One region of the Alteromonas sp. 38 genome, then DNA from elsewhere that is predicted to be linked to it. Evidence: predicted binding sites of a transcription regulator. Region 1 holds the regulator's gene; each other region holds the start of a gene.
The links. Region 1 encodes sigma-54, which starts transcription at its own class of promoters, with help from an activator protein. Its sites were predicted from a motif close to GTTGGCACGNNNNTNGNNT; they were not measured.
Positions count from the first base shown of each region.

Region 2: a site for sigma-54 is predicted at 3,589-3,607, ahead of FLAVO9R_RS12090 (BON domain-containing protein). Genes of this name have one in related genera too.
Region 3: a site for sigma-54 is predicted at 1,900-1,918, ahead of FLAVO9R_RS13155 (EF-hand domain-containing protein). Genes of this name have one in related genera too.
Region 4: a site for sigma-54 is predicted at 5,461-5,479, ahead of glnK (P-II family nitrogen regulator). Genes of this name have one in related genera too.

Region 1 is NZ_LR733300.1:833,073-840,550, forward strand. Features, by position in the region: gene FLAVO9R_RS03540 (HPr family phosphocarrier protein) at 121-393, opposite strand; gene rapZ (RNase adapter RapZ) at 393-1,238, opposite strand; gene ptsN (PTS IIA-like nitrogen regulatory protein PtsN) at 1,277-1,720, opposite strand; gene hpf (ribosome hibernation promoting factor) at 1,729-2,016, opposite strand; gene FLAVO9R_RS03560 (RNA polymerase factor sigma-54) at 2,046-3,530, opposite strand; gene lptB (LPS export ABC transporter ATP-binding protein) at 3,606-4,331, opposite strand; gene lptA (lipopolysaccharide transport periplasmic protein LptA) at 4,334-4,897, opposite strand; gene lptC (LPS export ABC transporter periplasmic protein LptC) at 4,866-5,444, opposite strand; gene kdsC (3-deoxy-manno-octulosonate-8-phosphatase KdsC) at 5,441-6,007, opposite strand; gene FLAVO9R_RS03585 (KpsF/GutQ family sugar-phosphate isomerase) at 6,007-6,981, opposite strand; gene FLAVO9R_RS03590 (calcium/sodium antiporter) at 6,981-7,478, opposite strand, start outside.
Region 2 is NZ_LR733300.1:2,777,936-2,785,413, reverse strand. Features, by position in the region: gene FLAVO9R_RS12115 (ATP-binding protein) at 1-449, opposite strand, end outside; gene FLAVO9R_RS12110 (hypothetical protein) at 590-826, shown strand; gene FLAVO9R_RS12105 (hypothetical protein) at 1,040-1,630, shown strand; gene FLAVO9R_RS12100 (hypothetical protein) at 1,716-2,297, shown strand; gene FLAVO9R_RS12095 (endonuclease/exonuclease/phosphatase family protein) at 2,362-3,348, opposite strand; gene FLAVO9R_RS12090 (BON domain-containing protein) at 3,642-4,253, shown strand; gene FLAVO9R_RS12085 (hypothetical protein) at 4,626-4,988, shown strand; gene FLAVO9R_RS12080 (DUF2891 domain-containing protein) at 5,203-6,315, opposite strand; gene FLAVO9R_RS12075 (5'-methylthioadenosine/S-adenosylhomocysteine nucleosidase) at 6,429-7,313, opposite strand.
Region 3 is NZ_LR733300.1:3,022,248-3,029,725, reverse strand. Features, by position in the region: rRNA gene rrf (5S ribosomal RNA) at 433-548, shown strand; gene FLAVO9R_RS13155 (EF-hand domain-containing protein) at 935-1,726, opposite strand; gene FLAVO9R_RS13150 (GGDEF domain-containing protein) at 2,219-3,175, shown strand; gene FLAVO9R_RS13145 (hypothetical protein) at 3,211-3,543, opposite strand; gene FLAVO9R_RS13140 (DP-EP family protein) at 3,878-4,243, opposite strand; gene FLAVO9R_RS13135 (nSTAND1 domain-containing NTPase) at 4,256-7,478, opposite strand, start outside.
Region 4 is NZ_LR733300.1:424,812-432,289, forward strand. Features, by position in the region: gene FLAVO9R_RS01770 (hypothetical protein) at 131-418, opposite strand; gene FLAVO9R_RS01775 (hypothetical protein) at 859-1,275, shown strand; gene FLAVO9R_RS01780 (DUF808 domain-containing protein) at 1,522-2,436, opposite strand; gene FLAVO9R_RS01785 (AraC family transcriptional regulator) at 2,609-3,370, shown strand; gene FLAVO9R_RS01790 (DMT family transporter) at 3,585-4,466, shown strand; gene FLAVO9R_RS01795 (hypothetical protein) at 4,484-5,314, opposite strand; gene glnK (P-II family nitrogen regulator) at 5,539-5,877, shown strand; gene FLAVO9R_RS01805 (ammonium transporter) at 5,910-7,157, shown strand; gene ggt (gamma-glutamyltransferase) at 7,341-7,478, shown strand, end outside.

The sequences.
Region 1 (7,478 bases):
ATATCGCAATTGCCATGACGCTGTCATGACAAAAGCGCAGTAACGACAGACAATTACGGGCTATGTGGTGAAATTATAGGCGGCTTTATACCGAAAATCGTAACACAGGCGAGTGCAGCATTACTCGTCTTCGTTGAAACGGCCTTCAATTAACGTTTCAATGGCGTTTAATGCTGCTTCGGCATCATTACCTTCAACCACAACGTTCACCTGTTCACCTTGGTGGCTTTCCAGCATCATTAAGCCCAGCACACTGTTAGCATCGGCTTTCTTATCGCCTTTCACCAACACTATTTTTGCATCAAATTGATTGGCTAACTGAACCAACTGTGTGGCAGCGCGGGCGTGTAAGCCCAATTTATTGACTATGGTAAGTGTTTTTTCGATGGTCATTACTGATTTAACTCGCGGTGGCGAATTTGTACATCGGGATGCATTTCGCCAAAGGTTTTCGCTAACGATTGAGCAATAAATACTGAGCGGTGCTGACCGCCGGTACAACCAATCGCAATGGTGACATAACTACGGTTATTGCGTTCTAAGTGAGGTAACCATGTGGTTATCAAGTTCTGAATTTGCCAAATGAATTTGGTTACAACAGGCTGGGAACCTAAAAATACTTCTACGGGGGCATCTAAGCCAGTTAAGTGTTTTAAATCGGGCTCCCAATGTGGGTTGGGGAGAAAGCGGGCGTCAAATACATAGTCGGCGTCTTTGGGGATGCCGTGTTTAAAGCCAAACGATTCAAAGACCAATACTAGCCGAGAGCTTTTCTTACCTAGAATTCGCTCGCGAATAAGCTCTGCGAGTTGATGAATTGTGAGCTTATCCGTATCAATATACAAATCGGCGCGCTCAACAATAGGCGCAAGTAAGTCTGATTCGGCTTTTATCGATTCAGATAAAGATTTGTTGAGCTTAGCTAGCGGATGCAATCGGCGGGTTTCGCTGAAACGTTTCACCAACACATCGTCGCTGGCGTCAATATACACAATGGTCATAGACCAAGACGAGGGTAGGTAATCTAAAATCTCTACCAAGTCCGCTGGATTTTTTGGCAGATTCCTTACATCGATACTTACCGCGACTTGGTCATATTCATCAACCACGGTATGAGTAAGGGTAGGGAGAAGGTTAACCGGAATATTATCTACGCAATAGTAGCCTAAATCTTCAAGGGCACGTAGTGCAACTGATTTTCCCGAACCGGATCGACCACTGATAATAATCAGTTTCACCTGCATTTCTCCCTTTTAAAATATGGTGCTGTGCTTTATTAGCTTAAAGCCGTAATAATGTCGTCACTGGTGGAGGCCCGCCTAATGGCTTTCACCGTTTCTTTATCACTTAGTTTTCCCGCAACGGTAGCAAGTGTTTGTAAGTGACCTTCTGTTTTCTCTTCAGGCACTAACAGGGCAAAGAATATATCTACGGGCTGATCGTCAAGCGCATCAAAATCGATGGCAGGGTTGCTGGTTACAATAATGGCGATAACGTGTTCTAAGCCCGGTAATCGACCGTGAGGCAATGCAATACCATTGCCAATACCCGTACTTCCCATTCGTTCACGGGCGAGTAGGCTATTTAACACTGTGGCCTGATCGATGTCGGGATTATTTTTAGCAGCAATGTCGCTAATAATCTCTAGAATACGTTTTTTACTGTTACATTGAACCGCACACTCGGTGCGGTCCAAACTTACTATGGCTTGAATTTCCATACTAATATTTAGTGCTTTTTCAGCTTTTCCTTATGCTTGATAACTTGCCTGTCGAGCTTGTCGATCATGCTGTCTATCGCCGCATACATGTCGGTGTTATGTGATGAAGCAAACACTTCTGCTCCGCTGAGGTGCATGGTGGCTTCGGCTTTTTGATTAAGTTTTTCGACGTTCAGGATGACATGCACATTAGATATGTGATCAAAGTGACGCTCTAGTTTGCTGAACTTAGTATCGACATAGCTACGCAAAGAATCAGTAATTTCGACATGATGACCGGTAAGGTTGATTTGCATATTTCGTCTTCCTTAAATTATCAAGGCCTTTAAATAAGGCTTTTGCGTTGGTTTGACGGCGGAATCGATAATGATTCCCGGTATTTTGCTATTGTCCGCCGGGCAACTTTGATGCCTTGTTCGGCCAACAATTGAGCAATCTTGCTATCGCTTAATGGCTTGCTGGGCGTTTCCGCAGCCACAAGCTTTTTAATTAGTGCGCGAATAGCGGTAGATGAACACTCACCACCAGATTCCGTTGCTACGTGACTAGAGAAGAAATATTTCAACTCAAATATGCCACGTGGGGTATGCATATATTTTTGCGTGGTGACACGTGAGATGGTGGATTCATGCATATCTACCATTTCTGCGACATCATTTAGCACCATTGGTTTCATCATTTCTGGGCCGTGCTCGAAAAAGCCCATTTGTTGCTGCACAATACAGTTTGCTACTTTCATCAAGGTGTCGTTCCTTGATTCAAGGCTTTTTATAAACCATTTGGCTTCTTGCATATGTGAGCGAATAAATTGCGAATCGCTGCTGTTTTTAGAGCGTCTGCTCATAGCGGCATATTGCTGATTTACGCTTAACTTTGGCAAGCTATCGGGGTTAAGTTCTACCACCCAGCGGCCATTCTTCTTGTTTACCGAAACATCAGGAATAACGTATTCCGGTTCTTTGGTAATTAATGCACTACCTGGACGAGGATTCAACGTTTGCAGTAAGCGCATGGCTTCGCGAAGTTGATCTTCTTTCAAACGGCTCTTGCGCATTAACGTACGGTAGTCTTTGCTGCTAAGTAGGTCCGAGTACTCATTGATAAGTTGTCTTGCTTCTGCAAGCCATGGCGTATCGTCTGAGAACTGGCGAAGCTGTACAAGCAAACATTCTTGCGGTGTACGCGAACCTGAACCGATAGGGTCGAACATTTGAATACGTTTGAGTACACATTCAACTTCGTCCATTTCCACCAATTCTTCTACGTCGTCAGAATTCACTGATTCTAAAATCTGTTCGATGGGGACGTTCAGGTAACCAGATTCATCGATTGAGTCGATAATGGCGGTAGCAATGGCGCGGTCGGTATCCGAAAACGGGGTTAACCGCATTTGCCATAGCAAGTGGTCTTGAATATTGTCGGTGGTTTCACCCTGAAACAGTTGGTCGTCATCATTATTTGATGGACCAGGGGCGGGAGCAGAAGAGGCCGAGTAATACTCATCCCACGTACTGTCGATTGGCAGTTCATCGGGAAGGTCGTTCTTTTCAAGCGCGTCACCTGCTTCTAACGAATCGCTAGATGCAGTAGGAGCAGCTTCTACAGAAGGGTCGTCGCCGTCCATGTTGTTTTTCTCAACAGGATGGTCATCGCCGCCTTCTTCAACTTCCAAAAGTGGGTTTGAGTCTAGTGCTTCCTGAATCTCTTGTTGCAGGTCGAGCGTAGACAACTGCAGCAGCTTGATTGCCTGCTGCAACTGCGGTGTCATGGTAAGTTGTTGACTGAACTTTAGCTGTAAAGATGGTTTCATCTACGTCTTATTTTTAAACTCTTGTTGTGAATATACCCGTGCTTAAAACTGAAAATGACAATTCGGTTACAGTAACTATAGCCTGAATTGTTCTCCTAGGTATACATCCCTTACTTTCTGATTACTTAAAACTTGTTCTGCTGTCCCTTGCGCGATGAGTTCGCCTTGGCTCACAATATACGCTTTCTCACACACATCCAGTGTTTCTCTTACGTTGTGATCGGTGATGAGGATTCCAATTCCTCTGTCACGAAGATGTTGAATGATCTTCTTTATATCATTAACCGATATAGGATCAACACCAGCAAATGGCTCATCAAGCAAAATAAATTGCGGATCAGCGGCTAATGCTCGCGCGATTTCTACCCGGCGACGTTCACCACCGGATAAACTCATACCCGTACTATTACGTATATGGTTGATATTAAATTCATCAAGTAGCGCATCGGCTTCTTGTTCTTGTTCCGCTGAACTCAACCCTTTACGGGTCTGTAAGATAGCCATGATGTTCTCAAACACCGTCAATTTTCTAAAAATTGAGGCCTCTTGCGGTAAATACCCAATTCCGCGTCGTGCACGCTCGTGCATGGGCTCATGGGTTAATTCGCTGTCATCAATACTGATTTTGCCCTTATCAAGGGGTACTAAGCCTACAATCATGTAAAAAGTTGTGGTTTTACCGGCACCATTGGGGCCGAGTAATCCAACGATTTGCCCAGTCGAAACTGATAAGCTTACATCGCGAACCACTTGACGGGCTTTATACGCCTTTGCAAGACTCTGTGCGCTCAACGTTGCCATGATTAGTTGCCGTCCGCCTTATCGCCTTCGTTATTCGATGACGCTTTACGTATTGCCTCAGGCGTAAATACCGTAGTTACTCTACCACCTTCACCGTCTTCGCCGCCTGTTGCAAGCAATTGTTCCGTGACCATGTCGAAAGTAATCTTGTCGCCTTGTACTTTGCTGGTATCTTGCTGTAGCTCTGCATTCCCTTGTAAAGAAATAGTTCGATTTACCACTTCATAGCGTATTTCGTTGGCTTTGGCGGTAACGGGGGCGCCATCTTCTAATTTTTGCGAGTAGCTGGCAGGTTTGCCGCGAGCAACAAATATCTCTCGTCCATCTCCTTCGCTGGCAATAACCTCAACTTCATCGGCATTTATCACCAAAGAACCTTGGGTAATTCGTACATCATCTTTAAACAATGAAGTTTTGTTTTTACCGTCAACAAATTGCGATTTAGAGTCAACTTTAATCGGTTTGTTGAAGTCGCTTTCAGCCGCTAAAGCCACAGTAGAGAAAAGGCTAACAGCGAGGCTGGTCGCTAATGCTTTAGTGGCTAGGCGAATAAATGGTTTGTACATGGTCTATTAACTCGTATTCCTGGGTACGCAAGTTGGCGTTAAACCCATTGCTGTTAATCACATATTGTAAGCCACGTATTTCCACGGGCTGATCAGATGTCATTTGCTTAGTGTACAGGTTTATCTCTATAAACGCTGTACGTATTGTCCTTACAAAGTCATCGACACTTTGGTTTTCAATAACGACATTATTTTCTAGCTGTATCAATTCGTTATTGTACAAAGTACCTTCTGTTGCGGTGACTTCCCACGGTGACTGTGCGTCGTCGGTATATAATGTATATCTGGGCTTTTGGAATAAAACAAAGCCCAATTGGTCGTAATGTTCCATCGATGCCGCAAATACTTTGTGATTTAATTGGCCGTCTTGATTATATAAGGTGGTCGTTAAGTTTTTTGCTTTGTACGCGGGCTTTAATGCATCCAATCCTTGGTCAGTTTGCTGGGTAGGATCTTCTTCCATCCAAATCGGAATATACATGGCGGATGCCAATATAAATAACACCGAAATACTTAAGCCTAACCGGTCAAAGCCTAATACCTTCATACGCTAGCACCTTGAATACCGTGAAGCTTATCGTTTGCTTGAAGCAGGGTGTCACATATTTCGCGTACTGCACCAAAGCCGCCTGGCAAAGTAGTGATCCAATTTGCTTGTTGTGCAACCGTAGGATGTGCGTCTTTTACTGCAATTTTTACGCTTGCGTGGGGGTACATGCCCGTATCTGGCATATCGTCACCTACCACCGCCACGTGCTCGGGTTTAAGTGATAAGCGAGCCATCAGTTCAGCAAGTGCGTCAGATTTATTTTCTTCACCCTGTACGATGTGCGCAACATTCAGCGCTTCCATTCTATTTTCGACAATGGCAGAGCGCCTGCCAGTAATGACTGCTACCTCTACCCCAGAATTCACAAGGGCTTTAACGCCGTAGCCATCGCGGGTATGAAATGCTTTTAATTCTTCGCCAGCATTACCGAGGTAAATACGGCCATCTGAAAACACGCCATCTACATCACACACTAATAAGCGAACGTGCTTCAGCGATAAATACAAAGCCTCTGACATAGCGGTATAGAGTGTATTTACGGTTGATTGGGTGTCTCTCATTATAAAACTCCCGCTTTAAGTAGCATATGCATGTTGAACGCGCCCACGGGCTTGCGGGTTTCATCCGTTACCATAAGCGCGCTTATCTTATGAGTTTCCATTAAGTTTAGCGCTTCGACGGCGAGCTGCTCTGGCATGGTTGTTTTGCCGCCCTTGGTCATAACCTGTGTAACCGTAGCGGTATGCAAGTCTATACGTGCATCTAAAATACGGCGTAAATCACCATCGGTGAAAATTCCAATCAATATGCCGTGGCTATCGATAACCCCTGTCATACCCAAGCCTTTCTTGGAGATTTCTAATAGTGCTTCTGCAACGAGGGCGTTTTCGTCTACCAAGGGTAATTCGCTGCCCGTTAGCATGATGTCACTCACTTTAAGCAGTAATTTTCTGCCTAAGCTGCCACCTGGGTGAGAAAGCGCAAAGTCGTCGGAGGTGAAACCTTTGCGATCAAGTAGCGCTACGGCAAGGGCGTCACCCATTACCAAGGTGGCGGTAGTGCTAGAGGTAGGTGCTAAGCCTAAAGAGCAGGCTTCTTTTTCAACACTGATATTCAATACCACGTCTGCGTGTTGGCCTAATGAACTGGTTACGCTGTTCGTCATCGCAATAACAGGCACGCTCAAACGCTTTACGATAGGCAGTAAATTAACCAGCTCTGCGGTTTCACCAGAGTTGGAAATAGCGAGTAGCACATCACCTTTACTCAGCATGCCTAAGTCGCCATGGTTGGCTTCGCCAGGGTGCATGAAAAACGATGGTGTTCCGGTACTGGCAAGCGTTGCAGCAATCTTATGCCCGATATGCCCAGATTTACCCATGCCGCACACCACCACCTTGCCCGCGCAATTTTGCAACAAGGTGCATGCAGTAACAAAGTCTTCGTCCATGCGAGATGAAAGCGCTGATATTGCCTGCGCTTCTATTTCTATGACACGCTTTGCTGAAGTGATGAAGCTATTTTCTTGTGACATTACGCAAAAAGCCAAAATTGATAACCAATAAAGCAAGCAATCAATAAGCCGCCATTTCTTCGGCTTATTCGTCGATTACCCATTAAGGTGAAACTAAACAGGAACAGTAATAGGGTTAACCCGAGCACAACGAACATATCGCGGTTATAAACATCAGGGTCTAATGCGCCAGGGGCTATTAAGCCAGGCATGCCTAATACGGCAAGTAAATTGAAAATATTGGAACCAATAATATTCCCCAAGGCCAAGTCGTCTTCGCCTTTAAGCACACCAGCAATACTGGCAGCCAGTTCGGGCAAGCTTGTGCCTAAAGCAATGATGGTTAGGCCGATAACTAAATCTGACATACCTAGGTATTTGGCTATTTCTACTGCTGAACCCACTAAGAAGTGTGCACTTAACGGTAACAGTATTAGGCCAACTACAATCCAGAAAAGAGCAGAGGAGGTGGGTACATCGTTGGGGATTTCATCTGTGGTCTCGCTCACTAACGGGTC
Region 2 (7,478 bases), 1.9 Mb from region 1:
GGGTAACTGGTAAGCTGACCGATGAGCTCGCCGTTCAATTCAAGTTTTACGTTCACTTCATTTCGTTCGTTTTCGTCTGCATACGAACTTTGCCCTGATATAATGTTTCCATAAGCATCAATAAGTAGTGTGGGCGGACCGACAGATACATCTTCAATTTGATGTCTAGGGGGAGGGAAGCCACCAGGTCGAGGTCGCATTCCAGGGCGTCGATGGGGCATGCCAGTAGGCGCTACACTCTCTATTTGAATGTTATCCCAACTGTTATTATTGCTGCTGTATTCTGCAATAAGTACGCGACTCAAACTCCTCAGACGCTCTCGCTCCTGATTTTGAATAAATTCATTAAAGCCTTGCTCGAAGCTCCAACGTGCGAGTGCTAGCGAAAGCGACAAAGATACACAGGTAAAGCCAACAAGAATAACAAGCAGTTTATGGGATAGTTTCATTATGTTGAGTATATCTATGCTAATGCCTTGCTAGCAATTGTTTCTGCTTTAATTCCGTTACTTCTACATGCTTCTTACACAGAATCTGCACATTTGACGCGTATGCTGAATGTGAGTTAATTAATCTTCTTAGGAAATTCATGAAATTGTTAAAGCTTGTATTCGTTGCCACGCTTATCACAGGAAGTTTAAGTGCATTCGCCCAACAGGGGCGTCCAAATGGTCCACCACCCGAAGCTATTGAAGCATGTGAAGATAAATCTGAGGGAGATAAAATCTCTTTTGAAACCCGTCGTGGTGAGAGTGTGGAAGGTACCTGCGAATTAATTGAGGATCAATTAGTAGCGGTTCCTGAAAACCATCGCGAACAGCGTTAATTCCTCACTCTATTATTTTTATACCCGTCTAAAAATGTAAGCTGGCAGTGTGAATATACACCGCCAGTTTTTGCTTTATTATTACAGAACGCTCTAACAAAAAAATACCAAATATGTCATACTCCTCAATTATTAAGCTTAGTATTTACAGTGCGCTTTTTTATCCGTTTTTTCACCGCGCATTAGCTTAAAGCATCTTAATGGAGGCCGTGTATGCAATACAGTGACGAGCGCCTTAACGAGCTAGTAAACGCCAGAAATTCAGAGGTTCCCGATGTATTTAGCATCCAATGTGATGGCATTGAACTTTATGTTCACGTTAGCCCTTACGTATGGATCCGCCCTTGGGAAGGACGTAACCACACCGCTTTTTCTGTGGGGTTAGCGCCTGGGTGTCCAAATGCATGTCGGCTGTTTGGTAAAATTGATGTGCCTTATTTGCATATTTCGCTAGAGACCCTTAAGCAGGCTGCGGTCAAGCGCGTGACTGAAGCAGGAATATCGTTTTTAACGAAACGAGGAGCGGGGGTGAAAAGCTTTGCCATTTACCCAAGAGGCGGTTTGACATCAGTAGATGAAAGCCGTGCTTACCAAGATGCTTATGTAAATGGCTACCGCTATGTAGTGCATGTTTATCAGCTACGGAGTGGGGGACTTGGAAAGCGCTTTGCGGAATGGTTCTTTTTTGGGGAGCCAGAGCCGGCTGTAATCTTAGCAAAATTACGTCGTCAGCAAGATAACCTTGCAGACTCAATGCACTTTGAAATATGTCAATTGTCGACGGAACTTCCTAAGTCAGCGTAAATCGTAATTAGTATAATAAACTATGGTTCACTTGTGAGCGTAATTAGATATTTATAAAGTGAGTAAAAATCAAGTGGAGAGAGTTGTGAACTCTGAATCGGTAGTTGAACTTCGCAACTATGACAAAAGCCAGTTAAAACAGGTTAGTGTTATTTCTGGTATTTCGCCCAATGCCATGCGAAGGGTATTTGGTGGATGGATATTGTTTGCTGCGTTAGTAGGAATAATTGTGTCTGTTGCGCCGGATTTAGACAGTCAGTTTATTGGTTTAACCTTGTTTGTTTTAGTTGCCTTCACTGTGGTTATGTTCTGGCAAAGCCGAATCTCTGAAGGGTGGCCGGCCATTATTTGTGATGATGAATATATTGGTGTGGTTAGAGATCCCGTGCTGCGTGAATATGTGTGCGTCAAAAAAAGCATTATCACCGATGCGCAACCGTCGCTGATCAAACCCAATAAAAAAGCGGTTGAAATGAGTTTAGATACCAGCGCACTTAGCGAAACTGACACCGCTATTTTGAAACAAGCGGTGTGGCCGCGGGAAGATAAGCTTATTGGGCTCGCTCACTTTAAACGTCGTGAAGAGGCGTGTGAAAGCGTAATGTGGTGTGTCAATCATAATACGAAAGCGGTGAGGTCAGCTCCCGCACATCATGTGCCCACCTAGTCGTGTATTTGCCTAGTGCTTTTCAATATTAAGCCGCTTTATAGCGGCTTTTTACTTTCTGTGATCAGGCTTTTGGCTTCAATTTCAATCGCGTTAGTAGCGGGTAGTGATCTGAGCCAATATCAGGCAGCTTTCTAATATCTTCCAGCATAAAGTGACTTGAATGAAACACGTGATCCAGTGGCCATTTAATCAGCGGGTAATGGGCGTGAAACGTATTGAAAAATGCGCGACCAATTCTTGGGTCCAGCATACCGCTTATTTTTTTGAATTTTCGGGTAGTAGGCGACCATGCCACATCGTTCAAGTCTCCAGCAACAATAATAGGCCCGTGCTTTTTAGCTATTTCATCGCCTACCATAGTGAGTTCTACGTCTCTGGGCTTAGCCGATTTGTTTTCTGTGGGGCTAGGTGGCTTCGGATGTAAAAAGTAAAGTATCACATCTTGTCCCTTCATATCGATGGTGACAAGCATGGAGGGCACATCATCTTCAACTAAGTAGTTCAGCTTGGCGGTTTTCAGTGGGTATTTACTGTAAAGGTGCATGCCATATAAGTTTTCCAACGGGCAATGCTGCTGGTGAGGGTGAGTTTCGTTTAACGCAGACAAAGCGATTTCCCAGCGTTTATTAGATTCAAGGGTAACGACAAAGTCTGGATTGGTGTCACGTACATGCTTCAGTAGCTTGTCGTAATCTTCATTAGGCATAAAGACATTGCTCGACAAAATACTGATACTCTCACCGGCATCTTGAGAAGATGCTTTAACCACTTCCTTTTTGTAAAAGAGCGTATAAGGCAAGATCCAAATAGCCTGGTAAATAGCGCAGGCTATTAATCCGATATAAAGCACGGCGGTAATAAGTGTGTTAAATCCAGAAAGCTCAGATGGATACATAACGCCTCGAGCAATTATTACCATCACCATCAAGCCTAGCAATTGAAGCCGTGGAAATTCCCATACCCTCACGAGCCAATGTTTCGATGGTAGTGATGGCGCTAAAGTGACAGCAATAAGAAATATCGCCATGGTGTTCAGTAAAATATTCATTGTCGTTCCTGACTAATTTGTTTTTCGCGTTATTGACTTGCCCACAAACCCTTAAAACAAGACAAGCATAGCTATTGCTCGATTAATAATATGTATATTGGTTAATGAATATTCAATTTTCGTTCCGGTTAGGCAAGATGTAGGTAAAAAATGCTCATAGACCGAAAAGTTTGCAGGAATGTTGATAAGTGTTTTTCGAACAAAATTCATATAAATCTATATTAATCAGTTGCTTGCTATGTTGGCTCGGGTTTCGCATTACCTACTACGAGTTTCAACAAAGGAGAACTGTTATGAAACGTACATTACTTTCTATACTTGTAGCGACCTCGATGACAACTGCAGCATTTGCTGGTGACATGGAGACAGATAACAAATGGGAAAAAGGCGCTAAGGATGCGTGGATAGACGGCAAAGCCGAAGCAACGTTACTATTCAACGGCAACCTTGATTCATTCGATATCAATACAGATGTAAACAACGGAAACGTTGTTCTAACAGGTAAAGTAGATCATTCAGTTGATAAGAAATTAGCGGAAGAGCTAGTATCAAATATCGACGGTGTTATGTCAGTAGATAACCAGCTTTCTGTTATTGAAGAGAAAGACATGGACGAAATGGCAAGCAACATGTCAGATGACGCTGAGTCAGAATACGATGAGCAAACAGGTACACTTACTGATGCCAAAATTGCTACCGTAATTAAAACCCGTCTGCTGATGGATAGCGACATCTCTGGTTTTGATATCGATGTAGATGTTGAAGCTGGCAACGTTACGCTAACAGGTAACGTAGATTCAGATGCCGAGCGTCAGCTAGCTGTCGAAATAGCGAAAAACGCGTCAGATGTGAAAAATGTTGAAGATAATTTGCAGGTCATTACTGAAACAGCAATGAAAAACTAAGCCGTTATCGGTAAAGTGAAAGGGGCCAATTGGCCCCTTTTTTACGTCTAGTAAATGCTATATTTTTACAATAACACTCTGTATTGAGTGAAGAAGTGAATTTAACGTCTTTTTTGAATATCCCGTTTTTTCGCGGCAATATGTAGTATTTTCCCATCTACTTTACAACTTTTGTCTTACAACCTTTGTCGGGTTTTCTTCCTATCCGTTGCTGCGTATACTCCTCGCCGTAATTAGGTGGCAGTAAGAAATTTGGAACACAATGTGCAATACAACTTGTAATTGATTTTTTTAAATTACAACGTGCAGTAGTCATTTAGAACCATCGCGTTCTTACATGGATAATCGCAAGTTAGATGTAAAAGGAAGTGAATGATGAAAGTATTAAATTGGTTAGTTTCAGGTGTCTTAATTTCTCTGCTGGTTGTGCTTGCAGGTGTGTTAACGAATAACATGGCTTATGTAGGTAAAGCTAACGCTGATGATTCAAACAAATCCCATCACGCCTCTATTGTAAAAATAGAGCGCATACTTGCTCAAACCGAGTTCGATGTATCTCAAAAGCGTGATTTATTACGTAAAACTCGTATCGAGTTTTATCTTGCAGAGGCGAAGCAGGCAGACCTACGAAATTGGACATTTAAGCGTGATGACTTAATTGGCCGCGCAAAGAATATTTTAGTTCACCATCAAACACAGTATGCTGTCGCGACTAGTGAGTTTGCGAGCATCTAAGCTCGCCAACTCTGTGCCGTTCATTTTTCTATTTTTTAACGGTTCAAGGTTTGTGCCCTTAATTTTATCCTTATTCTAAATCCTATCCTCACTACTATTATTTAATAGGCAAAAGTTACCCATAAGGTCGGAGTCTTGAGGCCTTCATTAAGCGCTAACGGTGTTCACCCCCACGCTAATGGCTTCATCCAATGCTGTTGGCATACATTAGTTTTCAAAGTCCACGTTGGGTTTCTAAGTAGGTGGCAAAGCTACCAAGCCAGTGACTTCCCATATAATGCATATCGTTTATCACCGCATCTACTCCTGCAACTTTATGTGCTTGTGCCGCACTATTTATTGCTGCTACACGCTTATCACCCGAAGGTAGCGCAGAAGCGATACCTTCAAGCATCCATGCACGACTTAAATTTAAGCCATCGAGGTGCGCAAGTTTACCGTCACTTTTATCCACTACAGTGGCTACGTTTATCCATGAAGCTTCGCCATCAATGGGAATGCTGGGTAAAAAAGCAGATAGCCACTTGGCGTAATTTTCAGTTGAATACACTCGGCGCATCAAGTCAGCTTCTGCAATACACGGAGATAAGAAATCTTGTCCTGAAGGTTCATAAGTCAAAGGGCAATTCACATCATTTGCGTATAATCGCGTGATGGTTTTGGTGAGCAAATTTTCAAATGCAACGTCGCCAGCAGTGCGGCTCCAATCTAACATAAGGCCGAATGCAAACGCAGTTTGGCTATGTTCGCCCACACGAATAGGAAACGAAAGTTTAGGGAGCCAATCTGTTACATTGGCCACGATTTTTTGCTCAAGTGGCAGTAGGGTGGTTAACCATTGTTTAGCTTCGGGCGAATTCCACTCACGTAGTTCACTAGTTAGTTGTAAAAACCATGCAAGCCCATAAGGACGCTCAAAACTTGTGCCTGTACCCTCACGGCTAAAGTAGGCGACTTCCCCAGTAATGTTTTCTTTGGTAAAACTGATATCGAGGTGTTTTACAATGTCTTGGTAGTGTGGCGTTTCTGGATATTGGCTGGCGATTCGGGTTAATAACCAATGGCCATGTACAGAAGAGTGCCAATCAAAGCAGCCGTAAAACGCAGGGTACAGCTGTTTAGGCGGCTTAACATGTTCTGTCCCTGTCATCATGTGTTTAATAATGTTTGGGTACTCTTTATGAACGCAGGCTAAAGCGAGTTGCGCAAAACGGTTTACAACCGTTAAGTCACTTGATGAGACGTTGGTGTTTACAGTCTTTGCTATCAGCGATGGTGTAACGAGGGTGAGCACGAGTATAAGCTTACGAAGCATAGTTAATTTCATAAAATAAATGCCAATCTGTCTTAAGGGGGGAGTGCCACGTTATTCGTCGTAAAAGTAAAATAACGTGGCGGCAAATAATGGGGTTAATCTTTCAAATGCGCTCGCTAAGGTTTTTATAAAGGCTTTTGCAACGACGCGATATATGCTTCAACAACGGTTTTGACGAACACTTGGCAAGCCTCTGCCGTGTTAGGGTTATACTCGCCATGATTGGTAATGTTGTTCGACAGAATACGAATACCAAGAAAAGGTACGCCATAAGCATGAGCAATTTGCGCTGCCGACGCAGATTCCATTTCTTCTACGCTGGTACCTAGATTTTTGTGAAGCCATGCAATGCGGTCAATTTCGTTATTCCAAAAATTACCGCTGCCGATGGTGCCTTTCACAACGTTTCCACTTTTGTGTTCCTTGCTTAAGGACATCGCGAGCTCAAGTAAGATTTCATCACCTGCATAAAAACGAATCTTTTCAGCATCTGATGCACTGTCACCTTCGCCTGCACTGCCTTCTGAAGCCATTAAATCCATTGGGATCCACGTAAGAGGGCGCGAACCTTCGCCCGCTTCTAGCTTAGGGGTCTTGAAATTACTCGCGTTTACGCTTTTTTCGCCCAATACGATATCACCGACTTTAAGCTTAGGATCGTGTCCGCCCGATGTGCCCTGGTTAATAATGATTCTGGGCTGATAACGACTTATGCCTATGGCCGTTGCCGCAGCAGTGTTCTCTAAACCTTTTCCTGTTTTAGCCACTACGATAGGGTGACCGTTTAGCGTCCCTAAATAGAATGTGGCGTTACCTGAATGTTCAACTCGTACGTCGGTTAATAATGATGCGAAATATTCTGCTTCAATAGGCATTGGGCCTTGAATCATGATTGGCGCTAATGGGGTTTCAGAAGAGGTTACGGTTACGCTCTTCATGGAAGATTCAGCCATGCTGTTAAAGCAAAGTAGCGCAAAAAACGCGGAAAAAAGTGGAGCGGTTATTTTCATTGTTATTCCGTTTAAAGTAAGAAGAGTAAGTAAACTGCGAGTAAAAGCGCCTTTCATTTCTACCAGTTCGTTATGTGAATTACAATGTGAATAGACAGTAAGTGAGGGGGAATGCAGAGTGTAGGATGCGCATAAAAAAGGCAGCCCCTGGCTGCCTTTTAAAAA
Region 3 (7,478 bases), 2.2 Mb from region 1:
GTGCTTAGTGATGGGGTGACTGCGTACCTTTTGTATAATGGGTCAGCGACTTATATTTAGTAGCAAGGTTAAGCGAATAGCGGAGCCGTAGCGAAAGCGAGTGTTAACTGCGCGTTTAGTTGCTAGGTATAGACCCGAAACCAAGTCCGGAAGGGTTGTTATAGACGATGACGTTGATAGGCAGGATGTGGAAGCGTTGTAAGGCGTTAAGCTAACCTGTACTAATTGCCCGAGAGGCTTAACCATACAACGCCCAAGAGGCTTTTTATCTTGAGTGTTGTAAGACAAAGCTAATTAAAGCAACGAGAGTAGTAGTACTCAGTGCTCAAAGATTGATTACGTGAATATCAGAATTCCTAAATTGTTAATTATTAAAGTAATATGGACTAAATAAGTCGGTATTACGCAAACAAACGTTTGCAACCAGTTTTTCCTGGCAGCCATAGCGATACGGTACCACCTGATCCCATTCCGAACTCAGAAGTGAAACGTATTAGCGGCGATGGTAGTGTGGGGTTTCCCCATGTGAGAGTAGCACACTGCCAGGTCCCATTCGAAGAAAGCCCTTATCGTATGATAAGGGCTTTTTTTATGTCTAATAGAAAATAATATTAGCAGTTACGCCGTAGTAAAAAACTGAGCGTACTGCAGGTCCTCCTTGCGCGCTCATTCCAAAAAAGCATCATGATTCTGCACCCCGTGGTATATGAGCCATCGAACTCAGAAGTGAAACCTATTAGCGAAGGGGTGGCCCTCCACACTGCCATAGTTCGTTGTGAAGCAATCCCATTCGAAGAAATTGCTTCACAACGATTGCTTCACAACGAAGCCTATCCTAACGGATAGCCCTTTTTTTTATGCCTGTAAGAAAGTGAACAGGCAATAAAAAGCCCCGCAGGGCGGGGCTTAAACTATGCGACTATTAGGCTTAGTATTACTGGCCCATTGTCTTAATTTCTTCAAAATATCTACGGTATTCCATACGAGTAATAAGTTCGTTGCCATCTTTATCCATGGTCATGAAATCACCTTTAATACCTGCGTTTTCAATTTCACGTTTAGATAGTTCACCATCTTTATTAGCATCGGCTTCATCGAATCGCATATTCGCAGCATCCGTAACTTCTGTACGTAATGTTTCGTTCTTTTCACTGATCACAGCACCCGTTTCGTCCATGGCATCACCATGTTTCATTGAGTGTTGTGTGTCGCTAGTTTTCATTTCAGAACGCATTTCTTTATTTTGTTCACTAATTACATCGCCATCTGCGCCCATGGAATCCTGTTTAGCCATAGCGGATGTCTTGCTCATTGAATCATGGTTTGCATTGGCTTTCGTTTCAGAGCGGAGTTCTTTATTTGCTTCGCTAATCACATCGCCACCTGTTCCCATAGCCTCTTTCTCGTCCATGGGTTGGTGCGCGCTATTGGCTTTACAATCGTGGTTTGTTTTTTCTTTAACCACTAATTCGTCAGTAAACCTTTCAGGTTTCGCCTTAATGTAGTCAGTAAACTCAGAACGGTTAATCTTATCATCACTGTCTGTGTCTATTTTAGACATAGTCTCTTCAGTAATACTTCCCTTAACCTCTTCCTTGGAAAGCATGCCGTTGCCATTTGCATCTAGTGCCTCAAAGTCTGAGGTTATTCTAGATTCATGATGGGCAGCGAACGCGGAAGTAGACATTACTGCGCCAATAACCATTGCTAACGTTAGCTTTTTCATAATAAATTCCTTCTTTGCATGTGTAATGCTTTGGGTTAAATATGAGAAGTGAATGCCGAAACTGTTCACGGTATTGACGACAATCTAAAAGGCACGAAGGTATTTCCGTACTTCTACTCCTACATATCTTTATTCCTGTTTAGTAAATCACACTGTTTCATTCCTGATTTATTATTCATACTTTGTGCCAAACGTTAATATATTGATTTAAATGCACTTTTATTTATTTGCCTGAACGACATAGGTAAATAAAGTGTTAAAAAGACACAAGCTGTGAAATATATGCACTGTGTTACATAGCTCAGACATTCCCGCTTAAAAGCTCCATTCCCTTCTTAATTGGTTCGAGATTTAACCTTCCTGACTCTGAAATTTTCAATTAAATCAGTGTTTTAATTCGTAAGGTAACCAGAAGGTTTAATTTGAGATTTATCCGTAAGCTTTGTTCAATCAATACGGCCCAAAGCTAGGGGATAAGGAATGTTTTCAACAATGCTTAGTAAAAATATTAATAAAAAACCCACAGAGAAGCTTTTTAACTTTTACCAGGATTCTTCACTTTCGCGCATGATTAATTTTCTCAATGAAGCAGTTGTCGTTATAGATGTTAACGGCACTATTGAAATGCTTAACTCTACATCCGCCTCATTACTGGGAATAGAAAAAGACAAACTGCTAGGGCATAATTTACTTGAGCTAGTTATAGATGATACGGGTAAGTCACAAACTTATGTTATTGAGAGCTTAGATGCAGGCCAAAGAGGTTTAATTTCCGCCCCTCCTATGGAAGTTAACCTTCAAGCAGACAAAGACAACCAAACACATGTGTGTGTTGAAATGTCGATATCAACGCTACCAGAAGCATTCTCATCGGCGAATACATTGTATCTTTGCATACTCCGCGACCTTACGCTTCACAAGGCAGAGTACGGTTCTCTATTACACAAAGCTAATACCGACTATTTAACAGGGCTAGCTAATCGTCATCGGTTTGCCGAATACCTTGATAAACAGTGGGATCTTTGCGAGCAAGACGATGTACCGCTAAGTATTATATTTATTGATATCGACCACTTTAAAGACTTCAACGACCAATATGGCCATATAGCGGGGGATAGATGCTTAAAGAGAATAGGGGAAACTATTTCGTTAAGCCTTCCTAATCGCGATACCTTAGCCGCACGCTATGGCGGTGAGGAGTTTGCCTTAGTGTTGCCCCGATGTTCAGCACAGACCGCCCAATTGTTAGCCATACGTATTAAGCGACATATATCGCAATTAAGTACCAGGCAGTTTGCGTTATCGCAAGAATCAGAGTTAACAGTAAGCATGGGTGTGGCAACGCAAATGGAGAACCGCTACAGTTCAAAAGAAGGTTTGTTGAACGCGGCTGATACATTGCTTTATCAGGCTAAGTCTCAGGGAAGAGATCAGATTTGTTTTTTGTGAAATAGAATGGGGCTTCCTCACGAAGCCCTAAATTTTTAAACTGGTTTTCTATTTATAATTTGTGGATCACACATGAACCGTTCGCCGGTTTGGGTATCGAAAACCCATACTTCTAAATAAATATCGTCTGCCACGTCGTTACCGTCATCAACACCAATGTGTATGCTGGCATCGGTCTTATCTTCTAAGGTTACATCACCAGGGCTGGTTGCGGTAACCCAACGAAAGGCGTAACGGTCATTTAAAGCGGACGAAAATTCGATATTCAATTTACGATTAGTATTGCCATCAAATGCAACTGCTTCGGGTGTGTAGCGATAGTAATAGCCTTCACCAATTTCCACATGTTTGGCATCGGCAGGCGGCACTTCATCCGGTGCCCAAAGCTGTAAGGTAAAGGTGGCCGTATTAGTCGTTTCAGTTGAATTTGTTGTTGATGTGGCTTCTTGTGCTAACGTTGAGAAAGAGAGTAGTACCGCAAAAAAAACAATGGCTTAAGCAATGTCTTACTATTTTTATATATTGACTTCATTTTTATTCCCTTCAAAAATTAAAAAATAAACACGCTACTTTTAGCGCATAAAAACTATATCAGTATTGTTTGGTGTATAGAATAAAAACAGGGAGGCTTAAGTAAGTCCTCAGATATTAAAGCGCATTTTAAACCAGAATTGGCAGCTAACAGCCGCCAATTCTATAAAATTAATTTTTCTGTTTATTAATGATTTGTGGATCTTGACTGGTATAAACGCTCGACTTAGGTGCTGTAACTAGTTTCATACAAATACTTTCTGTTGCTGAGTCTGAATCTACAAAGATAATAGTTTGCCCATCTTCAGTTATACTGTAAGTCAAGTCATTATCTAAATCACCAGATATGACTGGGCCCACGAATTGTAAATCGCTAGACTCTTTCTTCAAAGTATACATTATCATGCTACTGGACTCAGTTACTGTTACATTACCTGTTGCAGGGTTGCCTGAGGTATCATAAATAGCATATCGAGGTGGAGTTTCGTCCGTAAATACTGAAACCATAAACTGAAATATCGGTGTTGGATTAGACATATTTTATTCCTTTTATAAATAATCAAAGTAGAAAGGTTTGGTCAAAGTTTTTGCGTGAGCTTTCAAAGTACCATTTATTTTAGAAGTATTGTTAGTACATTGACTCGCAAAAAAATGCGGTAAAATTGCATCGGGGTGATAAGATTTTTCGACGATTTTCGATGTGGTAAGTTGAAGCTCATGACAAAGTAAACTTTTGCGCTCATCGGTAAAAATGTTTTCACTTCTAATAAATTGAGATAATATTTTTTTTGTTTTTAAATTATATTCTGTAAAGCTTGGCTCACGGGATTTTAATGAAGACTCAATAATTTCTGGGGTAATTGAGCGTATATATTTTTGAATTTGAGTAATAATTTCCCAGTGCGAATTCATTTGAAAGTATTCAATTAAGGGAAAAAGTATCCATTCTGCATTAGATGCAATTACCTTGGCTAATACCTGCTGAGCATCAATAGAGCTTTTAAAACTTGAATCACTTACTAGTAAAAGTGCTTCTATACGAAAAAAAGCCAATTGCCATTCACTGTTGTTAATATCTTGCGAGATCGCCTGTTTTACAATTATATAACTTTTCTCTAGTGTTGTGCCGTAGTTTTTTTTCAGCATTAACTTTTTAGCTAAGAGCGCTTTTTGAACAAGAACTGCAACATAAGGTTCAATGGCGGCAGCATTAGAACTATGAAGTATATATATATCTTCAAAAGCTTGTTCAGCATCCTCGTACAATCCATAAGCTTTTTCATATTCCCCAGTATGAACAGTAGCCGACGCTATCCACGACAGGGTATCGGCAGCATAAAGTTGAGCATCAAGATCATCAGGGTTTTGTTCAGCGATATATTGTTTGAGCTTTAGTGATGCACTGAAGTATTCAATCGACTTACCAAATTCAAAATTTTCATATTCAAGAGAGCCCAAAGAGTTTTGTGCGTAGGCCACTTCTAGCATAGCGTCAGTATTGTCTGGGGCTATTGCTAGCATACGTTCGCTATAAGCTAGGTAACGCTCGAATGCCGTTCTGGCTATGTCCATCAAACCATCGTTATAAGCAATGTGGCCCAACCAAAATGCGTTTGCCCCCGCCGCTTTAAGTAGCTCGAAGTGATTGGGTGCATCGCTCAACAGCGCCTTTATATGTACATCGGCTTCTTCGTAAGCTTCTTTCGCGGTGGCTACATCGTCTCTATAAAATCGTACTTCTGCCATAGCTTGCAGTGAAAGCGCATGTTGAAAACGCAATTCGAAACTCGCTTTTGGCGGGCTAATGGTAAAAAATCCATATTCACTCGTTTGCTGAGCTTGTTCAACATAACTCAGTGCTTGTTCGCTGATACCTTCCAATAAGTCCATACGTTTTACGCTACGTAGTTTATTGGCAAAGTCACCTATCATATAGCCCATTAAATTTTCAGCTTCTAATCGCTTCCTTTCGGCCAGTTGTTGCGATTGCTGACTTTGTAGCATGGCACCAAATGAAACTACGGTTAAACAAGCAAGGGCTGCAAAGGTAACCCCGCGAATAACCCGTTTGCGTTGCACCGTTTTCTGTGACGCCCGAATGAGCGCTAATTCGTCATTCGTCAGTGTTAAGCTAGTGTCGGCGTTTAACGCCAAAGCATCAGTTAAGGGCTTACCTTGTGTAAGTAAAAACGCCTTACTTTTGTTATCTTGCAGCCATTGTTTGGTTTGTTGTTCTAATCTGCCTTTGCTTACCAGCGCGCTTTGGTGTTGTTGAATCCAACCTTGTACTCGCTGCCAGCGCCTAAGGACGGCTTCATGCGCCACTTTAAAGCAGGCTTTGTCTTGATAAAGGTGCGATACAAATAACCGATGCTCTACCATTAGCTCGACAAAGTTTTTCTCGTTATCGTTACTAAGCTCACTCCACAATGCGGTGCGGCTGGTTAAGTTACTGCCATCTTGGGTAAGCGTTACAATTAGAGGAAGCACGCGGTCGAGTGCAGTTTTCACTAACGCCGGCATCTGTTGGTAAAGCTGTTCAGCTTTGTGGCCAATTGCGCCTTCTATACCGCCCAACTGTTTGTAGGTACTAACTTGCAGCAAGTTGGCTGTTCGCTGCAAGTACAGTTCTTGTAAGGTGTATTGTAATAATGGAAGACAGTTGGGTTCTGCCGCGGCATCGGTAAGTATAATGTCGTCTAACGTAACATCGGTATGGTTATCTTCTTCCCACTCTAGCCCTGCGGCAATAGCTGGAAGGCGTATCATTTGGCTTAATTCACTGGCCGAAGGGGGCGTAAGGTCGAAATGTGCTCCACGCTCTTTATTTTTCATTAGGGTGGGGTAGGCAGCTAAGTGATGGTAAAAATCATTCCGACATACTAAAAGCATTAAAATGAATCCACTTTCTGCTAATGCTTCAAGCAGCGTAAACACCGCTTCCTTTTGGGTACTATCAACATGGTTAGTGGCCAAATAGGCTTCAAGGCGATCGAGTACTATTACATAGCAAGGGAAAGCGACGTTATTGTACTGGCTTGCAGTTGTAAGTTTAGTTTTCGCTAAATGAATAACCGGCTTAGGGTCGCGTTTCAGTTTTGCCGCTAATGAATCGGCACTTTCCCCTTCAAACAACGGGGCATCGTTGATATCCCAATCTAACATACAGGCGGCAAGTTCTTCCACAATCTGTGCCGTCTGAATATCTGCAATATCAATACTGGCGTAATCGATGGCATGAACACCATTGGCGCCCTTGTTGTTTAATAACCTAGGTAATAAACCTGCGTGCACTAACGAGCTTTTACCTGAACCGCTAGGGCCGATAATAAGGGTAAAAGGGCGTTTTTTGGTAAATTGATCCGAAAGCCTAGCCAGTAAATTTTTTACTGCCGCATTTCTACCGTAATAAACTTGGCTTTCTTGTTGCGTAAACGCGGTTAAGCCAGGGAACGGAGATTGACCCTGCCAATCGGTTTCGGCGGCACGTGTTTGTTCATCTTCTAAAAACTGAACATCGGCAATAACCCGATAACCTCGTTTACGTATGGTTTCTATAAAAGAAGGGGCACTGGCTTTATCACCTAATGCTTTACGTAATTGGGTTATGGTTTTATGAATAGGGTTATCGCCAACGGGCGCGTCTGGCCAGCACTGGGTAATAATGTCGTCGGCGCTAACCACTTCACCCGCTTGCTGACACAATAGCAATAGAACGTCCATTGCTTTGGGTTCAACGGTGCGCTTCGTTTTACCTAATATAAGGGTGTTT
Region 4 (7,478 bases), 410 kb from region 1:
TTAAAAGTAGTACTAAAACTGGTCTAACATATATCGCGCTGTTGAAAACACTACAGCGCTAAGTGCAAATGCTGCTACGGGTGCCAAAATCAACATCAATAATGAGCTCGCGGTTAGCATACCTGCCTCCTTACGCGTCGTTATCGTTTTGAAACTCATCACTTTTCATTGGCGTAATCGTAATATCTGCAATTAAAGTGCTTGCTTCTGCCGCGTTCGGTTCAAAAGTATGGCTGGCCGTTAACACGTCGTACGTAATGCCTGTTGTCATATCTTGCTTTACATCTGCCATCGCACTGGCCACTAAATAATCGGTCTGCGAGGTTAGGTTACTTGTTGGTTCATCCGCCATTGCAGTGGTGGCTGTAAATGCAGTACTTAGAATCAGCGCAGTAAGTAATTTTTTGTTGGTAAACATGGGTCATCTCCTATGAGTAAAAGTGAGTCACTGCACTAAATCGGACTGCTTGGCAGTTATTTATTAAGTCGTTATCAATTAACAATTAGTTTATAGCGAGGGATGTGCCATCTTTTTATAATTAGTTAAGTTAATGATTAATATGGTATTTTATTTTTATTGTTTTTAAGGTAGGTTTTCGTAATTAACGAATTAACTAATATTTAGTTAGTTTGTAGATGTGTTTTGGTCAAAATAACTAACGCTCGTCATTGTGGGAAGTGAAAATTAAAGTGTGGCGCAGAAAACCAGAGAATATTTGTAAGGTAAGAAGATAAATATTTGGCTCAGTTATCTAAAGTATTAGACTTAATTAAAAGTGACTATCTAACAAACGTTTTAAGTCGTGCGATGACGTGCAAAGGGCCAACAACACGGAAGAAATAAGAGAGTATATAATTGTGGATATAGAAATTTCTTGGGGTGGCTATTATGCAAGTATCTCCGATGATAATGGTGAGATAACCTTGTTTCGGCTACTAGATTTCAATAGGGATGATTACCATATCGCAATTTATCAGGAGAAATTCCAGTCTATCCCGATGCTGAATGAAGTTGAAGGTTTGTCACCATTTATTGGCCACGCTCCATTTGATAGTAGATCACTACTGAACAACAAAAAAGTTCTCTTAATTGGAAGTCATCAATTATCGAAATCAGATCTGGCTGGGTACATGATCTACCTAGAGAATTTTGACGTTCCTAGTGAAGATTTAGAATTTTTAACCCAGTCGATTCTGGAGTACAGCAAGGAGCCTCCTCTTCAGTTATGGCTAACTTTGGTTGGAGAAGAACTTCAAATTAGCAAAATTGAATAGCAGTGTGAAATTGCCTAACTAGTTAACCAAAATGACGCAAAACGTTCGGCGTGAGGTTTTTAGTCGCTATTTATAGCCAAGTATTAGCGGGCCCATTGTTGAGGCGTTGGTATGACTCTCTTTCTCAATGATAAGATGCGTAGGCTAGCTTTCACATGGAGTCATTGCGCATAGAAGAGTGTTGGAAAGTACTAGGAAAGTGATAGAAAGCGTTAAAGGGGCAATAAAGTTGCCCCTTAATATTTACTATTTGCGCAAGCGACTGATAGTGGTTGCGACTACAGCCAAAATCGCGCCAGCGACTAAACCCGCAAGACCATCGGCAGCAATCGCCATTACGGTAGTTATAGATGGCGCGAGTTCGCTGAACCACACTGCGGCGTGATGCAGAAAACTAATGTTGTGAGTAAGAATACCGCCGCCCACCAAAAACATGGCAATGGTGCCAACTATTGCAAGGGTTTTCATTAAAATGGGCGCGGCAATTAACAGTGCCCGACCAAAGAAGCGTTGTAGGGTGTTCATGGTACCCGTGAGTGATTTACGCAGTAAATACAGCCCTACATCATCCATTTTGACAATACCAGCAACCAGCCCGTAAACCCCTACCGTAATAGCAATGCTTAGGGCCACCAATACGCCTACCTGGGTGGTAAAAGTCGCATCTGTTACGCTACCTAGTGCAATCACAATAATTTCCGCTGAAAGAATGAAGTCGGTACGAATAGCGCCTTTAATTTTCTCTTTTTCAAACGCGACCATATCCACTTTTTCATCAGCAAGGGCATTTATTCTCGCTTCACGTTCTGCTGACTCATCATCATGAGGTAAGTATTTGTGGAGCAACTTTTCGGCCCCTTCAAAGCACAAATAAAGCCCGCCTAGTACAAGAAGTACCGTGATTAACGAGGGCACAAAAGCGCTAATAAGGAGGGCGGCAGGGACCAAGATAACTTTATTTAGCAATGAGCCTTTCGCTACTGCCCAAACAACGGGTAATTCTCTATCAGCTTTCACCCCTTGCACTTGGTTAGCGTTAAGCGCCAAATCATCACCCAGTACTCCAGCAGTTTTCTTTGCTGCCACTTTCGACATAACAGCAATGTCATCCATCAATGTTGCGATATCATCGAGAAGGGCTAATAAGTTCGCAGCGGCCACATCACATTCCTTTAAAAAACCAAAAATGCAGCATACGTTGCACTGTCATAGGTTGGCAATGTTAAGGTATAAAAAGTAATAGCTAATTTTTAATATATTGAGTTTTTGTGCCCCAATTACGTTTAACAGGGGGTGGTTAATTTAAAGCAACTATGCATACCTGTGAGGTAACGTGAAGCCGTCATTATCTATTCGTTCGTATACCCGCACTATGTGCATGCATGCTCATGACTATTACCAGTTAGTGTTACCACTTAACGGACATATCGATATAACGCTTGATCATTTTAGTGGCAGTGTAGGAGTAGGAGAGGGTATTTGTATCGCGCCTGGGTTCATTCATGGCTTTACTGCCGATGAGCTGGCGAAATTCATTGTAGCGGACTTGCAATCGGTGCCGGGCAATATTGCTGGCGGCATTTTATTTGCAGAAGGCTCTTTACCCGCTAAAGGCTCCTTATCCGCTAAAGGCGCTCCCATTTTTCGAATAAGCACACCCATGCAGGCGTTTTTAGCGTACGTTGAAGTGCAATTAACACATCACATAACTTATGATGAAAATGATGCCATGCTAGGTTTGTTCTCGGCACTTTTAGCTCAACAGCAACGCGGTGTTGCCACCGATAAACGTATTGCTCCAGTGCTTTCTTGCATTCACCAAGATGTCGCCTATCCACACACTATCACGTCGCTTGCTAACATTGCCTGTGTGGGCGCAACACAATTTAAAAAGCGCTTTATAGCCGCTACTGGGGTGGGGCTAAGGGAATACCTTATTAATGTGCGCATGGAGAAAGCGCGGGCCTTACTAAGCAACACAGATATGCCTATTATTGCGGTGGCTGCAAGCGTGGGGTATGACGATGTGTCTGCGTTTACCCGTCGGTTTAAACAGCATCTGGGCATGCCGCCCTCACACTTTAAACGTCGATAGCCAAGAAGGTAACTATGATCAGTCCCTTTTATTAGCTAAGTATTTATTCGAGTAGTATTTGCCCGCAAAATATTTGAAAGCGTAGTATTCATTAACGCAGCAAAGTTTAACTGAAAATCAGGCTTTTAAATCAACCACACCGCCTTTTCTGCACAGATAGAATATACAATTACGGTTATGCTTAGGCTTCTTAACTTTTAACAATAGGCAAGTAATGGCAACGTTTATAGGGCTTGTGGCCATCATTTCGTGGGGCGTATTAGCTGTATTGGGTGTTTACGCATCGTCAGTGCCGCCTTTCCAGTTACTTTTCATCTGCTTTTCAGTTTCTGCTTTATTGCTTTTTATAAAGCGACTAATCAAGCGAGAATCTTTATACAAATTGCCTAAATTAACACTTACCCAATGGATAGTGGCTACCTGTGGTCTATTTGGATTTCACTTTTGTTATTTCCTTGCCCTTCGCTACGCACCGCCCATCGAAGCAAGCCTTATTGCCTACCTTTGGCCACTGCTGCTCGGTATTGCTGTGGCTAATGCGCATCAACGGGCGTTTGCCGTGATAGGGGGGGCACTAGGGTTTGTTGGTTGCGGAATTTTAGTCACAGGGGGTGAAAGCATTCACTTTAACAGCGAATATACACTAGGCTATGGGCTGGCATTTATTTGCGCCTTAATTTGGTCGGGTTATTCGTGGTTTATGGCTGGCACTAAAAGCGATGTTGAAGACATTGGCTGGATATCGATTGCAGTAGCAATATTGGCGCTGGGTTCCCATTTAACCCTTGAGTCAGGCCATTGGGACCTTTCATTTACCGTCTGGGTAAGTGCCATATTATTAGGTTTGGGGCCTGTAGGCGGCGCGTTTTACCTATGGGATATTGGGCTTAAATTTGGTAATCGCCAGTTGTTAGCAAGCCTAAGCTTTGCCACACCAGTCATTTCCAGTATTGCACTATTTCTATTTGGAATAAGTACACTGTCTGGCGCAATTACAATGGCAATTGCACTTATTATGCTGGGCGCGGTAATTAGCAATGCTGTACCTGCGCTAATTATAAAACGTCGACATCGGCGAGTGGCAAGCGCGCAGTAGCGTAGTTTTTTGATTCGTTATTTCGATGGCTTTTTAGCGACGCGTTCATCGATGAAACGCTCATAATCGCTGCCCTTGCTGCACTCAAGCGTACCGCCCGTAATACCACTTAAAATAGTAAGGGTTTTATTTGTTGTACCAGAGCAGTTTACTTTTTTCACTGGTCTTGCATCAAAGCTTTTATCCTCTTCGCCTTTTCTGGTATCAACAAGGTCAGGGCTTTGTATTTTTTGTCTATGGGCTTTGGCAGCTCGCAAACCTTCTTCAGCTACCACTTCCTGCTCTCGTTGATTGAAAAATTGGGCGGCACCTGCCCGAGGAGATAAATTTAAGCTACCAGCTTTTTGGTTCCTAACTGCGGCATCATTGTTGGTCGCATTGCTATCAATAGTCATCTTTTCTGGTAATTGAGTTTCTTGTACTGGATTTTCCTCCACTGAAGGACTCGATGTGCGTGGGGTTGCAATCGGCTTGTCTATTCTGGAAGTGTCTTTTGCAGAAGCGTCATTTTCAGGGGGGGGAGTAACGTCTACCTTCGGCTCAGCTTCTACCTGGTCAGCTGGGCTGATAACAGGCTGCTTTACGCTAACGGGCGGGAAATACAAGGTTGCACTAATGGGAGCAGGTTTTTGTACAGGTGTTACGCCGCTTTCAAATGTTGTGGAGAAAATGACTATTGCTAACCCAATCAGGTGTAAAAGGGTTGAGATAAGTAAGCCTTTTGCGAGTTTTCTCTTATTGCTTGCACGAAAAAACTGCGCACGTTCAGGCGCATAGTTGAGCTCTATGGAAGGGGTGATATTTGTCATACCTATTAACTGACCTGCTTCGTGACTAATTAGTTCCATCCTAATTTCATCGCTAATTTCAGTTATTTTACCTCACCACGCTCCAAAAATGGGCATTGATGGCGCAATGCACCAATATTGTGCGTTAAATGTAAATAAAATGCACATCATTTTAGTTAACTTATTGTTTTTGTTTGCTAAATATTTGTGGCACATCTCTTGGTTTACTTCCCTGTACAAGACACGAAATGTGCAAAACAACCATTAAAAAACTGGAGCAACTCATGAAACTAGTCACAGCTATCATCAAGCCGTTCAAGCTAGATGATGTTCGTGAAGCCATTTCAGAAATCGGAATTGACGGTCTAACCGTTACCGAAGTGAAAGGTTTCGGACGTCAAAAAGGACACACTGAACTTTACCGCGGAGCGGAATATCAAGTGGATTTCTTACCTAAAGTCAAACTGGAAATTGCAGTTCAGGACGATCAGGTAGATCGCTTGGTAGAAGCCATCGTTGGCGCAGCCAAGACGGGCAAGATTGGTGACGGTAAGGTATTTGTTTACGACCTTGAACAAGCCGTACGTATTCGAACTGGCGAGTCAGACACAGACGCGTTGTAAGCCAAAACGATTAATTTGCGGAGAAAAGCATAATGGAAATTACATTTGAACTCGGGTATGCACTTGATACCTTTTACTTCTTAATCTGCGGTGCACTAGTTATGTGGATGGCGGCAGGTTTCGCCATGCTAGAAGCTGGTTTAGTACGCGCTAAAAACACGACAGAAATTCTAACTAAAAATATCGCGTTATTTGCCATTGCTAGCACCATGTATATGATTTGCGGCTACGGCATCATGTATGGCGGCGGCGAGTGGAGCCCGTTCCTAGGTGGAATTATGGGTGACGGCGCAACAGGTGTTGCTGAAGATGCAGCAACGTATGCACCTTCTGCTGACTTCTTTTTCCAAGTAGTATTCGTTGCAACGGCAATGTCTATTGTTTCGGGTGCAGTGGCTGAGCGTATGAAGCTTTGGGCTTTCTTAGCATTCGCTGTTGTAATGACTGGTTTCATCTATCCGATGGAAGGTGCTTGGACGTGGGGCGGTGAAGCTGTATTTGGCATGTACACCCTTGGTGACCTTGGTTTCTCTGACTTTGCAGGTTCTGGTATTGTTCATATGGCAGGTGCTGCTGCAGCGCTAGCTGGTGTCCTGGTACTCGGTGCTCGTAAAGGCAAATATACTGCTGATGGTAAAGTTAACGCTATTCCAGGTGCTAACCTTCCACTTGCTACGCTAGGTACATTCATTTTATGGATGGGGTGGTTTGGCTTTAACGGTGGTTCAGTACTTGCTACTGCTACAGTTGAAAGTGCAAACGCGGTTGCGATTGTATTTATGAATACTAACGCCGCAGCAGCTGGTGGTTGTATTGCAGCGCTTATCTTAGCACGCATTATGTTCGGCAAAGCTGACCTAACTATGGCCCTTAACGGTGCACTAGCTGGTTTGGTAGCAATTACCGCTGAGCCTTCAACGCCTACTCCGCTTCAAGCAACCTTATTCGGTGGCCTTGGTGGTATCTTAGTAGTACTAAGCATTGTAGCGTTAGATAAACTTAAAATTGATGATCCAGTAGGTGCGATCTCTGTTCACGGTGTGGTTGGTTTACTTGGTCTTATCCTTGTTCCATTCACTAACGACGGTTCAAGCATTGTGGGTCAGTTAATTGGTGCTGCTACCATCTTTGTTTGGGTGTTTGTAGTAAGCCTAGTTGTTTGGTTAGCGATTAAAGCCGTTATTGGTGTTCGTGTAACTGAAGAAGAAGAATTCGACGGTGTTGATATGAGTGAATGTGGTCTGGAAGCTTATCCTGACTTCACCAACGGCCGTACGTAAGGAAGTCTGAACAGGCAAAATTACTTATAATAACGATAATGCCTGTATCACCAATCTTAAGCCCCGCATCTGCGGGGCTTTTTTCGTTTTTCATAAAGTTAAAAATAACGCTAAACTATTGATAATTTACTTAGTTAGCAATAATGCTACATTAGGTTTGTTCTCTTATTAGGAAAGTAAATCATGCTGTTGCGATGTTTGTTACTACTGTGTGTCAGTCAAATGGCTTATGGGTACGATAGGGTTACCGGCGCGCCGTTTGCGAGTCGTTCAGAAGTTATTGCTCAACATGGTATGGCTGCGACAAGCCAGCCTCTTGCT